Regions from separate parts of the Sorangium sp. So ce887 genome, predicted to be linked through region 1. Evidence: riboswitches for the same ligand, from Rfam matches in the RefSeq annotation. Region 1 holds a riboswitch; the other holds the start of a gene.
The links. A riboswitch is a leader RNA that binds a small molecule or an ion and turns the genes downstream of it on or off. The one in region 1 is predicted to bind cobalamin.
Positions count from the first base shown of each region.

Region 2: it holds a riboswitch for cobalamin, as region 1 does, so the genes downstream of both, WMF36_RS01675 (energy-coupling factor ABC transporter permease) here and WMF36_RS05365 (TonB-dependent receptor) in region 1, are expected to answer to the same signal.

Region 1 covers NZ_CP150354.1:1,431,903-1,436,311, reverse strand. Annotated here, with positions in the region: gene WMF36_RS05365 (TonB-dependent receptor) at 1-2,020, opposite strand, end outside; cobalamin riboswitch at 2,266-2,448, opposite strand; gene typA (translational GTPase TypA) at 2,612-4,409, shown strand, end outside.
Region 2 covers NZ_CP150354.1:416,034-420,442, reverse strand. Annotated here, with positions in the region: gene WMF36_RS01680 (enoyl-CoA hydratase/isomerase family protein) at 44-871, shown strand; cobalamin riboswitch at 1,980-2,184, shown strand; gene WMF36_RS01675 (energy-coupling factor ABC transporter permease) at 2,262-2,996, shown strand; gene WMF36_RS01670 (hypothetical protein) at 2,993-3,385, shown strand; gene WMF36_RS01665 (CbiQ family ECF transporter T component) at 3,375-4,124, shown strand; gene WMF36_RS01660 (energy-coupling factor ABC transporter ATP-binding protein) at 4,121-4,409, shown strand, end outside.

The DNA of each region.
Region 1 (4,409 bases):
TGTCGAGGAGGTTCTGGATGTCCACGGCCACCTCGACGTTCCTCCACCGGAGCCCCGCGTTCGCGTCGACGACCGTGAACCCCTCGGCGGTGAGCGACTCGTCCTCGGTCGCGGGCCGCGCGCCGATCGCCTTGATCCGCAGGGCGGCGAACGGCGTGAACGCGCCGAACGTCGGGCGGACGCCGACCCCCGCGGTCAGCGTCCGGGTCGGCGCGAGGGCGACCGCGCTCGCGTTGCCGGCGTTCACGCGGAAGCGCGCGCGGGTGAAGGTCGCGTCCACGTCGGCGAAGAGCCAGCTCCCGAGCCGGTAACGCGCGCCGATCTCGACCCCGTAGCGCCGCGTCTGCCCCGACGCCTCGGTCACGCCGGCGTCGCCGCTCCAGACCAGCTCGGAGTCGAGATCGAGCAGGAACCCGGCCGCGCTCAGCGAGAGCCCGCGCACGGGCGCGACCCGCGCGCCGACCTCGTAGCCCGTCGCGGGGGTGATCAGCGTCGCCGCCCCCTGGGCCAGCACCACGCCCCGGGCGTCGTTCGAGTGGAAGCCGCGCCCGTAGTGGGCGAAGAGATCGACCCCGTCGATCGGCGAGACGATCGCCGTGAGCTTCGGGAGGAGCTGCATCTGCCCCTGGGCGCCGCTCGACCTGTTCCCGGTCGCCTGGAGGTCCTCGCGCAGGTCGTCCACGTTGACGTCGATCCACTGCCCGCGCGCGCCGAGCACGAGGCGGAGCCAGCGCCGGAGCCGGGCGTCCTGCTCGACGTAGACGCCGATCTGGCCCTCGTCGATGTGGGTCCGGTCCCTCTCCTCGAGCCGCTCGCGCGCCTGGTCGTGGTGGAGCGACTTGTCGATCCCGTCCGCGCGGAGCTGCGCGCCGAGCGAGGTCGTGAACCTCGCCCCCCCGAGCTCGAACTGCTTGCGGAACCGGAGATCGGCGCCTGCGACGGTGCGGTCGTCGTTCTGCTCGATCTGATCGCCGTGGACGGGGTCCTCGCTGAAGAACGTGAAGTTCGAGTACAGCGTGAAGCGATAGCTGAGGAGGTAAGCCATCGCGCTCAGGTCGGCGTCCCGCCACGCGGTCGAGAGGGAGACGGACCCCATGTGCCGCGCGGTCGACCCGCCCTCGGTCGGATCGACCGCGCCGAAATGATCGATGCACGGCTGTCCGAAGGCGGAGGGCGGGGGGTTCAGGCCGCCCTGCTCGCCCTCGCCGCACACGGCGCGCGCCGGGATCTGGCCGGAGCCGGACCAGGTCGACCCGTAGGACATCCAGGTCATCTGGACCTTCCCGGCGCCGCCGAGGTCGTGCGTCGCCCTCAGGAACACGTTGAAGCGCTCGAGCCGCTCCGGATTGAGGAACGGCCCGTCGTTCCGGTAGACCTCCGCCGCGGCCACCGCGCGCCAATCGTCGCCGAGATCCGGCGAGGCGATCACGAGGCCGCGCAGGATGCCGTACTGCCCCACGCTGAGCTGCGCGGTGCTCTCGTCGAGCTTCTCGGCGAAGCGGAGGTTGACGGCGCCCGCCGTGCCGAAATCGCCGATGCTCGCGTAATAAGGCCCCTTGTAGCCGTCGAGCCCTGTCACGAGCTCCGGGATCATGAAGTAGAGGTCGGTGAAGCCGTGCCCGTGGCCGTGGCTGACCAGGTTGACGGGCACCCCGTCGACGAAGAAGGCGACGTCGGTCCCGTGGTCCGCGTCGAAGCCGCGCAGGAAATACTGGTTCGCCTTGCCGCCGCCGGCGTGCTGCACGGCGAAGAGCCCGGGGACCGCCTCGAGGATGTCGCCCGGCCGGAGCCTCGGCCTGAGCTCGAGCTCGCGGTACCCGACCGAGACGCGCGAGGCGGCCTCGCTGCCCGGCTTCTCCGCCTGCACCGTGACCTCGAGCGCGCCCCCGTCCGCGGGTGCCTCCGGCGGCTCGACCTCGGCGCGCGCCGGCCGCGCGGTTGCCAGCAAGAGGGCCAGTGCGGCGATCCAACGGAGCGGATGGCGGTGTTCGTGGCCGTTCGTGACCGTCTCGCGGAGCATTCGTGTCCTCCTTCGCTGCAATCGCGCGGAGCGGCGCCGGGCCGCTCGTGTCGAGCTCCGCGAGGAAGAAAAGGCGAATCCGGCGCGATGCGCTGGACCGACCTCTCGCCCCCACGGGCGACCGAAAGGCATCGCGGGGGGCGGTTCGGGATCCGGGACGTGCGCAGAGATGCACCGGCTCGGACCTAACCGCCTCCCTCGAGGCTCCCAGGTCGAACCGGCATCGGATGTCTCCCCGTCGCCGGGCGCTGGCAGGTCTTCGGGCTCGCGAGCGCTCCGGCCGGGCCGGCTTCCTACTGTCCACCGCTTCCCAGCCCTCGCGGGCCAGTGCTTGTCGTGGGAGGTCGTTCTCGCTTACCGCTGCGGGGCAGCCCCGGAATTTCACCGGGTTCCCTATTCAGCCTGGACAGGCGCCCAGGCACCAGCGCGGGCGCACCCTACGGTAGCGCCCCTCCGGCTGTCAATCGCTCCCGCTCACCTCGCCCGCTCCGCTCGCAGGTCTCGCGCCGCGCGCGGTCCGAACGTTCGAGCTCTAGCGAGGATGGGCTCGCTCCTCCGTGGAACGCGTGCTAAACGGCCGCCGCTGTATATATGCCGCGTAATGACCTCCGCAACATCGCCATCGTCGCCCACGTCGACCACGGGAAGACGACCCTCGTCGACCACATGCTCCGCCAGTCGGGCGCCTTCCGGGAAAACGAGGTCGTGGCCGAGCGGGTCATGGACTCGAACGACCTCGAGCGGGAGCGCGGCATCACGATCCTCGCGAAGAACACGAGCATCCGGTACCGCGGCGTCAAGATCAACATCGTCGACACCCCCGGCCACTCCGACTTCGGCGGCGAGGTCGAGCGCACGCTGATGATGGCCGACGGGGCGCTGCTCCTCGTCGACGCCGCCGAGGGCCCGCTGCCGCAGACGCGGTTCGTGCTCTCGAAGTGCCTCCAGCGCGGCTTCCCGATCATCGTCGTCATCAACAAGATCGACCGGAGCGACGCGCGCGCCCACGAGGTGCTCTCCGAGGTGTTCGACCTCTTCTGCGATCTCGAGGCGAGCGACGGGCAGATGGACTTCTCGACGCTCTACGCGGTCGCGAAGTTCGGCCAGGCCAAGCGCGAGCTCGAGCACGAGGGCACGGACCTCGTGCCGCTCTTCGAGACCATCCTCGAGCGGGTCCCCGGCCCCTCCGGCGACCCTGACGGGCCGCTCCAGGTCATCGTCTGCAACACGACCCACGACGACTACGTGGGCCGGCTCGCGGTCGGCCGCGTGGTCCGGGGCACCGCCCGGTCCGGCGCCGACGTCGCGCTCCTCGGCGAGGACGGGCAGTCGCGCGGCTACGTGAAGATGCTCTACGCCTACGAGGGGCTGAAGCGGGTCTCGGTCGAGAGCGCCGTCGCGGGCGAGGTGATCGCCATCGCGGGGCTCGATGCGGTCACGATCGGCGACACGATCGCGGATCCGGCGAGCCCCGAGGCGCTGCCGCGGATCGTGGTCGAGGAGCCGACGATCAAGATGAAGATCGGCGTGAACACGTCGACGTTCGCCGGCAAGAGCAAGCAGTCGAAGTACCTGACGAGCCGTCACCTGAAGGAGCGGCTCGAGCGCGAGGCGATGAAGAACCTCGCCATCCGGGTGGAGCCGACCGAGGTGCCCGACACGTTCGTGGTGCTCGGCCGCGGCGAGCTCCAGCTCGCGATCCTGGTGGAGACGATGCGGCGCGAGGGGTACGAGATGCAGCTCTCGAACCCCGAGGTCGTGACGCGCGAGATCAACGGCGAGGTGATGGAGCCGGTCGAGCTCGTGGTCGTGGACGCGCCGGACACCTACGTCGGCATCGTGACCGAGCGCCTCAGCGGCCGGCGCGGCCGGATGGTGAAGATGACGAACCCCGGCTTCGGGCGCGCGCGCCTCGAGTTCCGGGTGCCGTCGCGCGGGCTCATCGGCTTCCGTGGCGAGTTCCTGACGGCGACGCGCGGGACGGGCCTGCTCAACACGATGTTCGACGGCTGGTCGCCCTGGGGCGGCCCGATGATGCGCCGCCCGACAGGCGCCATCGTCGCCGATCGCATCGGCGTGGCGACCCCGTACGCGCTGCACCACCTCCAGCCGCGCGGGATGTTCTTCATCGTCCCCGGCGTCGAGGTCTACGAGGGGATGATCATCGGCGAGCACAACCGGCCGAACGACACCGACGTCAACGTGATCAAGGAGAAGAAGCTCTCCAACGTGCGCAACCACGGCAAGGACGAGAACGTCCTCCTGGCCAGCCCGCGGCTGCTCACGATCGAGACGGCGATGGAGTGGATCGACGGCGACGAGCTCGTCGAGGTCACGCCCGACGCGGTGCGCGTCCGCAAGAAGGTGCTCGCGTGCAACCGCCGGGAGC
Region 2 (4,409 bases), 1.0 Mb from region 1:
GCAGGCGCTTCCCCCCGGCGCCGGGCGCTGCTAACCCCACCCCATGACCGCTCAAGAACAGCAGCCGGGGATCCCTGCTCGCGGTACGCTCCAGCTCGTCGCCGTCGAGCGCGCGGGCCACGTCGCCATCGTGACCATCCAGCGGCCCGACAAGCTCAACGCCCTGAACCCCGCCGTCCTCGGCGAGCTCACCGCGGCCTTCCACGACCTGCTCGCGCCCGCCGAGGGCAACGAGGTCCGCGCGGCGGTGCTGACCGGCGCCGGCAAGGCGTTCGTCGCCGGCGCCGATATCGCCGAGATGGCCGCGATGAACAGCATCGCCGCGAAGCGGTTCGCCGACGCAGGCCACCGCCTCGGCGACCTCATCGAGACCGCCCCGTTCCCCGTGATCGCCGCGGTCAACGGCTTCGCGCTGGGGGGCGGCTGCGAGCTCGCCCTCGCCTGCGACTTCATCTACGCCGCGGAAGGCGCCAAGCTCGGCCAGCCCGAGGTGAACCTGGGCGTCATCCCAGGGTTCGGCGGCACCCAGCGGCTGCTGCGACGGGTCGGGCCCGGACGCGCACGCGAGCTCATCTACTCAGGCGACATGATCACCGCCGAGCAGGCGCTCTCGTTCGGGCTCGTCAACGCCGTCTTCCCGGCGACCGAGCTCCTCGCGCGCGCCCGCGACACCGCCCTCAAGATCGCCTCGCGCGGGCCGCTCGCCGTCGCCGCCGCCAAGCGCGTCATCCTGCGCGGCGAAAGCCTCGACCTCGCCGCCGCCAACGAGCTGGAAGCCCAGGCCTTCGCCGCGCTCTTCGGCAGCGACGACCAGCAGCTCGGAATGAAAGCTTTCCTGGCGAAATCGCAGGCCGCGTTCATCGGAAAGTGAATTTCCGAGCCGCACGCCAGAGGGCAAAAAAATACCGCGCATCATGCTGGAGGGGGGCCAGACATGACCGCGGCAGGGGGACCGCGGCGGCGTCGTGAACGCCCGCCGCGGTGCTCAAGAAAACCCGCACGCGCTCCGGGCCGGGGGGGGAACCGCGCCGGTGCGCATGCGGTGATCAGAGTGTGGCATCCGAGAGCAGGTTGTCGATAACAAAGTGCAAGGCATGCACGCGGGTGAGCGGATTGCGCCCGGCACGAGGACAGCCAGATGACCGCACAGCGCAGACGCCGCCCATTCCCGCGAATGCGCGTTCGAGCCGGGCATACCCGTGCACGGGAGACACCCTCCGGCGGAGTCCATTTTCGCGTTCTCGGAAAGGAGAACACGAGAGCCCGCCGCCCCCTCGCGGCGGACGCCGCGACGAAGGGAGCCAGGCACGGAACACCTGCTCACAAGTAAAGAGCCAGGACAAACAAGGCACACTGCCGCGAGAAAGCCACCGGGGCGTGCGCCGCGCGCACGGGGCGTGCACGCTCCGAGAGGGCCCAGCACCTGCGCCGCGCGCACGGGCGGCGCACGCCCCGAGAGGACGCCGGAGCCAGCAGCGACCCTGAGGTGAGCAAGTAAAGAGACTTTAACTACAGAAGCACAAGGCTTGCAGCATTTTCGAGAAAGCTTTGCCTCGTGCGTCTCGGTCAATTTCTCCTTCTCCTTCTCCTTACCTTCTCCTTCTTCGATTCCCCCATTGCACAGGGCGCGATCACGCGTGGAGCTGCCGGTCGGCTCGACAGGACGGCGCCATCCGCGCACGGCACACCGCGGCAGCGCCGGACCGCCCGCTCGTCATGCGGCGAGGGCGCGGCGCGATTCAGCGCGGGCACCCCCGCCCCGCCGAACGTCCGGACGAACGGAGCGCTCGACGGCCAGCAGCGGGCCGGACGGCACGAGGCGGGAGCTCGCACGCCCGGCGCGTCACGAGCGCGGTCCGGCGTGAGACGCGCGCCGCGAGACACCCGCCGCGAGACACCCGCCGCGAGACGAGCGCCTCCTCGTGATCGCGGCGCGACCTCCTTGACGCCGGGCGCGAAACGGGACTACCGAGCTCCATCTGACAATCTACGCCTCGGGTGCCCTCAGGGCATAACAGGGAAGCCGGTGCGAAACCGGCGCGGTACCGCCACCGTGAGTGGGGAGCTGCCTCCGAAGACCACTGGGCCTCATGAACAGGCCTGGGAAGGTGGACGCAGCGCTGGGAGCTCGAACAGCTCCCTGAACCCATGAGCCGGGAGACCTACCCGAGCCCCCCACGAGGTGCAGCTTGCGCACGTCTTCGTGGCGTTCGGGTGCGGACCTCACCCGGAGCGCCGAAATCGGTCCCCACGGCCGTGCCGTGTCCATCGCCTGCGTGTTCCTGGTGACGCTCCTCGCGGCCCGGCCCGCGGCCGCCATGCACCTCGCGGAAGGCGTCCTGCCGCTCGGCTGGTGCGCGGTCTGGAACGCGATCGCCCTGCCCTTCGTCGCGATCGCCCTCCACCTGCTCCGGCAGCGCACCCGGCAGGACGTCTTCTACAAGCCGTTCGTCGGCCTCGTCGCCGCCGCCGTCTTCGCGATCTCGTGCATGCCCGTGCCGGTGCCGACCGCCGGGACCTGCTCCCACCCGTGCGGCACCGGGCTCGCCGCGGTGCTCATCGGCCCCTGGATGGCCGTCCTCGTCACCGTGGTGGCGCTCCTCATCCAGGCCCTCTTCCTGGCGCACGGCGGGCTCACCACGCTCGGCGCCGACGTCGCGTCGATGGGCATCGCGGGCGCGTTCACCGGGTACCTCGCCTTCCGGCTCGCGCAGCGCTGCGGCGCGAGCCTCTGGGTCGCGGGGTTCCTGGCCGGCGTGACCTCGGACTGGGCCACGTACGCGACCACGGCGCTCGAGCTCGCGCTCGGGCTCGCTGGCGAAGGGTCGGTGACGTCCATGTTCACCGGCGTCGCCCTCGCCTTCGTCCCCACCCAGCTGCCGCTCGGCCTCCTCGAGGGCGCCATGACCGCGGGGGCCCTCGTCTTCCTGCGCTCCAGGCGGCCCGACATCCTGGAGCGGCTGCGGGTCGTCCCGCTCGCCGCGGGGGCGTCGTGACGCGGCGGGTCGCGCAGCGCGCGCTGCCCGCGTTCGCACGGCGCGCGCGCGCTGCGGCGCTCCGGCTCACCGCCGCGCTCCGGCTCACCGCCGCGCTCCGGCTCACCGCCGCGCTCCCGGCCGCCGCCGCGCTCGGGCTCGTCGCGTGCGGCAACGCCTCCTGGGACGGGGTCGACGAGGCCGTGATCCGCCGCGTCGCCGAGGACGCGGGGCGCCACGACACGGGGCCGCTGTTCGCGGGCTTCGAGGGCGATCTCCTGCTCTTCGCGTTCCTCTGGGCGGGGCTCCTCTCCGGCTTCGCCCTGGGCTACTTCTCGCGCGTGCTCTTCGTCGAGCGCGCCGGTCAGCCCGCCGGCAAGCCCGGCGGCGAAGGGCTCCGTGCCGACTGATCTCCCCGCGCGGCTCCGCGACGTGGATCCCCGGCTCCGCCTCGGGGCCGCCGTGGCCGCGTGCTGCGTCGCCGCGGGCGCGCGCTCGCCCTGGACGCCGGCCGCGCTGCTCGTCGTCGCGTGCGCGGCCCTCCGCCTCCAGGGCGTGACGGCGGGCGCCGTCCTCCGCGCGTTCGCGCCCGCCGCGTGGGTCGGGGGGCTCGCGGCCGCGCTCGCGCTCGCGCTCACCCCGGGGGAGCCGCTCCTCGCGGGCGCGCCGTTCCCGCTCGACGCCCTCACGCGCGAGGGGGCCGGCCGCGCCGCGACCATCGCCGCGCGCGTCCTCGCGGCGGCCGCGGTGCTCCGGTGGCTCGCCAGCGCCACCGCCCCCGCCGAGATCGAGGCGGCGCTCGCCGGGCTCGGCGCGCCCGCGGCCCTTGTCGAGCTGCTCGCGCTCGCGCGGCGCTTCGCCGGCGTGCTCCAGCGCGCGGCCGACGGCGCGTGGAGCGCCGCCGCGCTCCGCGGCGGGTTCGCGCACCCGCGCGCCGCCGCGCGCTCGGCCGGCGCCGTCGCGGGCGTCGTGGCGCTCCGGACCCTGGAGCGCTCCGAGCACGCCGCCCTCGCGATGCAGCTCCGCGGCTACAAGGGAAAGCTCCCCGTCGCCGACCGCCGGGCGAGCGCGCCCGCCGCGAACCTCGCGTTCGCCGCCGCCGCCCTCGCGGCGCTCGGGCTCAGCGTCGCCGCCGGGGAGGCGGGATGAGCGCCATCGCCCTGCGCGCCCCCCGGATCGGCTACCGCGGCGCCGAGCCCGCGCTGCGCGACGTGCGCCTCGACGTCGCCGAGGGCGAGTCCGTGGCGGTGCTCGGCGGCAACGGCGCCGGCAAGACCGCGCTGCTCCGGGCGCTCGTCGGGCTCCTCCCCGTGCCCGGCGGCAGCGTCGAGATCTCGGGCCGCCGCGTGGGCTCGCCCTCGGACGCCGTGGCCGCGGGCGCCGCGCTCGTGCTCCAGGACCCGGACGACCAGCTGCTCGGCGCGACGCTCCTCG